DNA from 2 places in the Bradyrhizobium sp. USDA 4341 genome. Region 1 is predicted to be linked to the other one. Evidence: riboswitches for the same ligand, from Rfam matches in the RefSeq annotation. Region 1 holds a riboswitch; the other holds the start of a gene.

The links. A riboswitch is a leader RNA that binds a small molecule or an ion and turns the genes downstream of it on or off. The one in region 1 is predicted to bind ZMP and ZTP.
Region 2: another riboswitch for ZMP and ZTP. It lies ahead of ACVIGB_RS39215 (serine hydroxymethyltransferase); the one in region 1 lies ahead of ACVIGB_RS11340 (bifunctional 5,10-methylenetetrahydrofolate dehydrogenase/5,10-methenyltetrahydrofolate cyclohydrolase).

Annotation. Positions count from the first base shown of each region.
Region 1 covers NZ_JBSSGO010000002.1:1,155,337-1,158,725, forward strand. The annotation lists gene ACVIGB_RS11330 (AbrB family transcriptional regulator) at 1-280, shown strand, start outside; gene ACVIGB_RS11335 (MaoC/PaaZ C-terminal domain-containing protein) at 344-796, opposite strand; gene ACVIGB_RS11340 (bifunctional 5,10-methylenetetrahydrofolate dehydrogenase/5,10-methenyltetrahydrofolate cyclohydrolase) at 948-1,811, opposite strand; ZMP/ZTP riboswitch at 1,827-1,906, opposite strand; gene ACVIGB_RS11345 (hypothetical protein) at 2,123-2,536, shown strand; gene ACVIGB_RS11350 (hypothetical protein) at 2,658-3,179, opposite strand.
Region 2 covers NZ_JBSSGO010000002.1:7,015,924-7,019,312, forward strand. The annotation lists gene ACVIGB_RS39210 (c-type cytochrome) at 1-229, shown strand, start outside; gene ACVIGB_RS39215 (serine hydroxymethyltransferase) at 335-1,612, opposite strand; ZMP/ZTP riboswitch at 1,647-1,732, opposite strand; gene ACVIGB_RS39220 (ankyrin repeat domain-containing protein) at 1,816-2,730, opposite strand; gene bla (class A beta-lactamase) at 2,885-3,389, opposite strand, start outside.

The DNA of each region.
Region 1 (3,389 bases):
GCTCCTGATGGCAGCCTGCGGCGCGCTGGCCTGGTTCCTGGTCATCGCCCTGCACATCGATCCGCTGACGGCCTACCTCGCCACGAGCCCAGGCGGCGTGGACGCCGCAGCGATCATCGCCGCCGGGACCAAGGTCGACATGTCGTTCGTGATGGCGCTGCAGGTATTGCGCATCGTTGTGCTGCTGGTCATCGGTCCGCGGGTCGCGCGCTGGGTGACGGGCACGCTCGATACGAAGCAGCGGACCGCAGACGAGCCGACCTCGTCGCCCCCCCAGTGAAGGACTCAGCGCCGCAGCATTGCGCGACCACACGGCGGAGCGCCGGGAATACACCAGCCTCGATTACGTCCGCCCCTGATCCGCCGGCCGCATGTGGATCAGCGCATCGAGAACCAAGACAAGCACGGGACGCTGCTCGTTGTTGACGAGCTCGGTCTTGAAGATCACGACGGCGTCACGCCGCTCCGGCCTGATGGTGATTTTCTGGATCTGGGATTGGCCGGTGAGCGTGGCGCCCGGGCGAACCGGGCTCGGCAAGCGGATCTCGAAGCTCCGCCCGACGATGCCCGCCACCTTGGTCCAGATCGCCTCCACGACGAGCCGCTGATAGATCGCAATGGTGTTGAAGCCGCTTGCGATCAGGCCGCCGAACGGGCCCGCCGCAGCCGCGACGGGATCGGTATGGATCGGCACCGGATCATATTTGCCGGCGAATTCCAGGATCTCGGCTTCGCCGATCGTGTAGGTGCCGAGCTGGAATGTCTGGCCCTCGGTGAGATCTTCTGCATACAGCATCGCGCGCCTCCGTCTGTCGCGCGACGATAGACCAATGCTGCGGGCTTGCCATGACCTCCGGGGTCATGTTCTTGGCGCACCGGACTGCGCTGCAAAGCAGAGACGCGCGCGGCGCCGGCCGCTCCCGTCTCGCTGCAAGCCCGCCGCGCGGCTATTGCAGCCGCGCCGCCCTCGCCTTCGCGGCCTTCACCGTGGTCTCCATCAGGCAGGCGATCGTCATCGGGCCGACGCCGCGCGGCACCGGCGTGATCGCGCCGGCGACCTGCACCGCTTCGTCGAAGAAGACGTCGCCGCACACCGCGTAGCCGCCTTCCGGCTTCTCGACGCGCGTGGTGCCGACGTCGATGACGATGGCCTGCGGCTTGATCCAGTCGCCGCGCACAAGGCCCGCCTTGCCCACCGCGCTGACCAGGATATCGGCCTGACGGCAGATCTTGCTGATGCCGCGGGTGTGGATGTGGGTCTGCGTCACGGTCGCCTGCTCCTGCAGCAGCAGCGCGGCCATCGGCTTGCCCACGATATTGGAGCTGCCGATCACCACGGCATGAGCGCCGGTGAGATCTGGCCGGATCGACTTGATCAGCCTGAGGCAGCCGAGCGGCGTGCACGGCACCAGCGCATCGTCGCCGTGAAACAGCCGGCCTGCGTTCAGCGCGTGCAGGCCGTCGACGTCCTTCGCGGGATCGACCGCCGCCATCACGCGCAAGGCGTCGATATGCGCCGGCAGCGGCAGTTGGATCAGGATGCCGTCGATATCGTCGCGCGCGTTGAGCGCGTCGATCCTGGCGAGCAGCTCGGCCTCGCTGGCGTCATCCGGCAGGCGTTCGACCTCGCCGCGCAGGCCAAGCCGCTCGGCCATCCTGACCTTGCTCTGTACATAAATCTGGCTCGCCGGGTCACAGCCAACCAGCACGACCGTGAGCCCGGGCGCGCGGGGCAGCCGGTCCAGTTCGCTCGCAACCTTGTCGATGACAATTTGGGCATGTGCATGCCCATCAAGAATGTTCGCCGTCATGGCACCTCCGTTTCGAAGCGGTGCCCAGGCGCGCGGCGTTCAGTCTCTGCGCTCCCCGATGGTGGTCCATCCAAGCGCCAGTCGCGCAGATGGCGCCGTTATAGCCGCCCGGCCCGGCAAACGCAACTCACGCTCCCTTGCCGCCGAACCGGCGACGAATTGCCCCTGTTTTGCCGGTGGATCGGTGCCGGGCGGGGCCCCTCCGGGGGTAGGATTCGGGCAGAACTTGCGATAAGCCTCGGCGCTTGCCGGGCTTTTCCGATCCCCGGCGCCATCCTTCCGGTCATCACGCCACTTCGGATATTTTCATCATGAGACATATCATCCTCGCGCTGGCGCTCCTCTGCCCGGCTGCCGCGCTTGCTCAAGGCACCGCTCCAGCCACCACCCCACCTCCCGCCGCCGACAAGCCGGCGGCGGCCCCGCAGCCGATGGTCGGCGACAAGCCGCTGGTCCAGGTCGGCAAGAAATCGGCGGCCAAGAAGGGCGAGAAGGCTGCACCGGGTAAGCCGCAATCGGTCGCGCAGAAGCTCCAGGCCTGCCAGGACATCGACGACGCCACCAAGGAGCGGCTGATGTGCTACGACGAGATCTTCAAGCCGCAGCCCAAGCCGAAGGCCGCCCCTGCCAAGGGCGTTGCCGAATGCCGGTTCGTCAAGGAAGAGGACGAGCGGCTGACCTGCTACAACGGCTTCGCCGACAAGATTCCGCGCCTGCCGCGCTAACCGGTTCTGGTCACCCGGCCGCCTTCCAGCAACCGGTTACCCGCCTAATCTCGCGGACATGAAAATGCCGCCGCAAGTGTTTGCGGCGGCGTATCGATTGCCGATTGCGGCGTGTCCTTGTCTACCAGGTGCCGAAGCCGCCGAAGAAGCCCATGCGCGGCTGCTGCTGCTGCGCGACACGGTAGGGCTGATACATGCCGGGCTGGGCCAGCCGCATCGGCTGCTGGGAATGGGTATGGCTGCGCGCGATCTTGCGCTTCTTCGACGCCTGCACCGGCTGCTCCGCCGGCTTCGCCTCGGCCACGACCGGCCCCTTGCGCGCGTCAGCCTTCTCCGGCGGAATGAACTGGGCGAACGTGTCACGGACGCGGGCCTGCGCCGACGCATCGCTGGCACCCGCCGGGGTCGCTGCGGCAACCGCGTTCACCTGCGACGGAACGATGGTCGGCAGGTTGGTGTCGTACACCACCCGCTCCGGCAGTTTCTGGGTCGACTTGATGCGTACCATGGTCTTGTTGTCGACGCCGGGCGACGACAGGCCCTGGCTGGCGACCACAGCCTCCTGCGGTACGATGGCATTGACGACGAAGAGCAGCGCGAGCAGCACGCCACCAACGAACAGGAAATAACGCGCCACAGGCATTTTGGTAGCTCCCCCCGCGCTACGGGCGCGGTTCAACTCGACGCGACGACATCTGGCATCGCGCAACGAATTTATCGTCTGCGCATGATCACCCGGGCAGACGCTATCCGCGCTCCCGGGTCGTTCTCTAACGGTCGGCTTATTAGTTAGTTCCTGCCTGGCCATTGCGGTTCACCCGGCAAGTCAATTCCTGGTCACTTTTTCGGGATG
Region 2 (3,389 bases), 5.9 Mb from region 1:
GGCGGTCAGCGCCAGCCGCTCGGTCGGCTGCCCGGCCTGCCACCTCGATCGCTTCCAGGGCGACGGCACGGTGCCGCGGCTCGCCGGGATGGGACGCGACTACCTCGCGAAAACCATCGCCGATTTCCGCACCCGCGCGCGCGGCAACAATCCCGGCATGTCCGACCTGATGCTGGCGACGTCGCCCGACGACCTTGCCGCCCTGGTGGACTATCTGGCGGGGCTGTAGCGGGCAGGGCTACCGCATATGCGTCTTTGGTGATCGAGGGTGGGCGCCGTCGCCGGACCTCGTTCTACATATCTGGGTGTCAAGTTCCGGTTGCCGTACAACCGGTCAGTTCGGTCGAGACCTGGACACCACGCCTGGAACAGGAAAGGCTCGGCACATCTCGATGCACTCCGACCTGATACGCGCGACGACCGCATCGTCTCCGTTCGCCTGCAGAGCCCCCGCAATGAACTCGCCGATACGGCGCATTTCGGAATCTCCCATGCCACGCGTGGTCGCCGCCGGTGTCCCAAGGCGAATACCGCTTGGCCTGAGCGGCGGGCGCGGATCGTCTGGAATAACCTGCTTGTTTGTGGTGATGGCGATGGCATCGAGCACGTCCTCGGCTGCTCGCCCGTCCAATCCGACAGACGCTACTGTATCGACGACCATCATGTGATTATCCGTCCCGTCCGTGACCAGCTTCATCCCGCGTTCCATCAGCGCGCCGGCAAGAACCTTTGCGTTGTGCAGAACCTGCCGCGCGTAAACCTGGAAATCCGAGGTCGCCGCCTTCTTGAGCGTCACGGCAATCCCGGCCACGACGTTCATGTGAGGTCCGCCCTGCAAACCCGGAAAGACGGAAGCATCGATCCGACCGGCATTTTCCTTCCGGCACAGGATGATCCCGCCGCGGGGGCCGCGCAGTGTCTTGTGGGATGTCGTCGTCATGATGTCGAAGCCGGCATCAAGCGGATTGCGCATGACATTCGCGGCAACCAATCCGCCATAGTGGCTCACGTCGGCCATCGTGAGCGCGCCAACTTCGTCGGCGATATGCTTGAACGCCGCATAGTCCAGGTCGCGCGGATAGGAGCTGTAGCCGCACAACACCATCTTCGGACGCGCTTCACGCGCAATCGCGCGCAATTCATCGAAATCGATCGCGCCGTTTGATGGGGCCGTCTTGTAGCGAACGAAGTTGAACAAGCGCCCCATGTGGGACACCGGCGCGCCGTGGGTGAGATGACCGCCGTGGGACAGGTCCATGGCGAGAATCGTGTCGCCGGGCTGCAATAGGCCGAGATAGACGGCCTGATTCATCGGTGATCCGGAAAGCGGCTGAACGTTGGCGTGCTCGGCACGAAAAAGCGAGCAGGCCCGCTGGCGTGCGAGGTTCTCGATGCTGTCGGTATACTGCTGGCCGCCGTAGTATCTGCGTCCCGGATATCCCTCGGAGTATTTGTTGGTGAAGACCGATCCGAGCAGCTCAAGCACCTCCGGGTACGTGTAATTCTCGGACGGAATCAGTTCGACGCCGTCCTGTTGACGGCGCTCTTCCCCTATAAGGGCGGCAGCGATCTCTTGATCGTTGATGAACAGTTCGTTGTAAAATGACGGCATGCTCGGGCTCCTCAACACGCTGTTTTTCCAGCAGATTGGTTGCCCAGGCGATCGGCGTTGGAACCCTTCGCGCTTCCCCGTGGTCGATTCCACGTTAGCTCGCCAGTCGCGCGATAGGACGAATGAGCACGGAGACTCTTCGTAGAGAAAAATCTAGCCGACCCGCGGACCTTTCGCAACTAATGAGTCCATCGCGTCATGCCTCAGCGCGGCGTCAGCTCCTCGCGCAGCGCCGACAGGATGGTGAGATCGGCGGCGTGCTTGCCGGCCTTGTCGGCTAGCGCCGCATCGGCGCCATGGGCGAGCAGCGCCTTGGCAATCGCCGGATGGTTGCCCTCGGCGGCGATCATCAGCGCCGTGCGTCCCCGCGCATCGCGATCGTCGACCCTGGCGCCTGCGTCCAGGAGATACACGACGACCTCGAGCGCCTGTGCCTCCGGCACGGTCTCATCCGGTCCGGCCGCCCACATCAGCAGCGTGAGGTCGTTGGCGTAGCGCGCGTTGATGTCGATGTCGAGCGCGAGCAGCTGCTTGACGATGCCGAGCTGACCGCCGGCCGCCGCATAGACGACCGGCGGCTTGCCGGTGTCGTCGGCCCTGCGGCCGTCGGCGCCGTGCGCGAGCAGCATGCGCACCACCATGTCCCTGCCGGCATAGGCGGCGGCCGCGACCGCCGAAGCGCCGCTACTTCCGGTGAGATTGACGTCGGCGCCGCGGTCGATCAGCCGCTGCACGATCGCGACATGGCCGCGCTCGGCGGCAAGATACAGCGCGGTCGATCCCGCAAGGTTGCGCGCGTCGATCGGCGCGCCCCGGGCCAGCAGCAGGTCGACCATGTCGAGATGGCCGGAGCGGGTGGCGTGGCTCAGCGGCCTTGCGCCGAGCCGGTCCCGCGCATCGACCGAGGCGCCGCCATCGAGCAGCGCGGTGGCGAGATTGATGCAATCGGCATTGGCCGCCGCAAACAAGGTCAGCGAGATTTCGACCGCGCTGAGCTGCGCCTTGTCGGTTTCGTACTTGCGGATCAGTTCGCGGCAGCGTGCGGGGTCGGCCGCCGCGGGGCTGCTGTGGATGCAGCCGACAACCAACAGCGCGGCGAGGGCGATGCGGCGATACAAGACGTGTCCTCCGTATGGCCTGCTGACGGCATCGCCATTCGGATTGAGCGTCGCATGATCCTTCGTTGCTGCCAAGCCGCGCAGCGATTTTCAAGCCGCGCAGCGAAGTCGTGCCGCGCGGCGTCGTTGTGCCGCGCGGCGTTTTCCTGCGGTTCTAGCCGGTCTGGCCGGTGCTCGCATGCGCGACGGCGCGCGCGACATTGGCGATTACCTCGTTGCACTTCTCCATCGGAGCACTTGCCCCGGTCAGGTAGACCGTCACCACGATCGGCTTGCGGCCGGGTGGCCAGAACACGCCGATATCGCTATAGGTGCCGCGCTCGCCGGTGCCGGTCTTGTCGCCAACCCGCCAGTCGCGGGGCACGCCGGCGCGCAGCCGGGCGTCGCCGGTCTTGTTGGCGACCATCCAGTCCACCAGCTTCTGGCGCGAAGCGGCCTGCAGGACCTCGCCGATCACCACGCGCTGCAGACTCTTCAGCATCGCGACAGGGCTCGTCGTGTCGCGCGGATCGCCCGGCACCGCTTCATTCAGCGCCACCTCCCAGCGATCGAGCCGGCTGACATTGTCGCCGATGGTGCGGAAGAAGCTGGTGAAGCCGGCAGGCCCGCCGATCTCGCGCAGCAGCAGGTTGGCAGCGGTATTGTCGCTTAGGGTAATG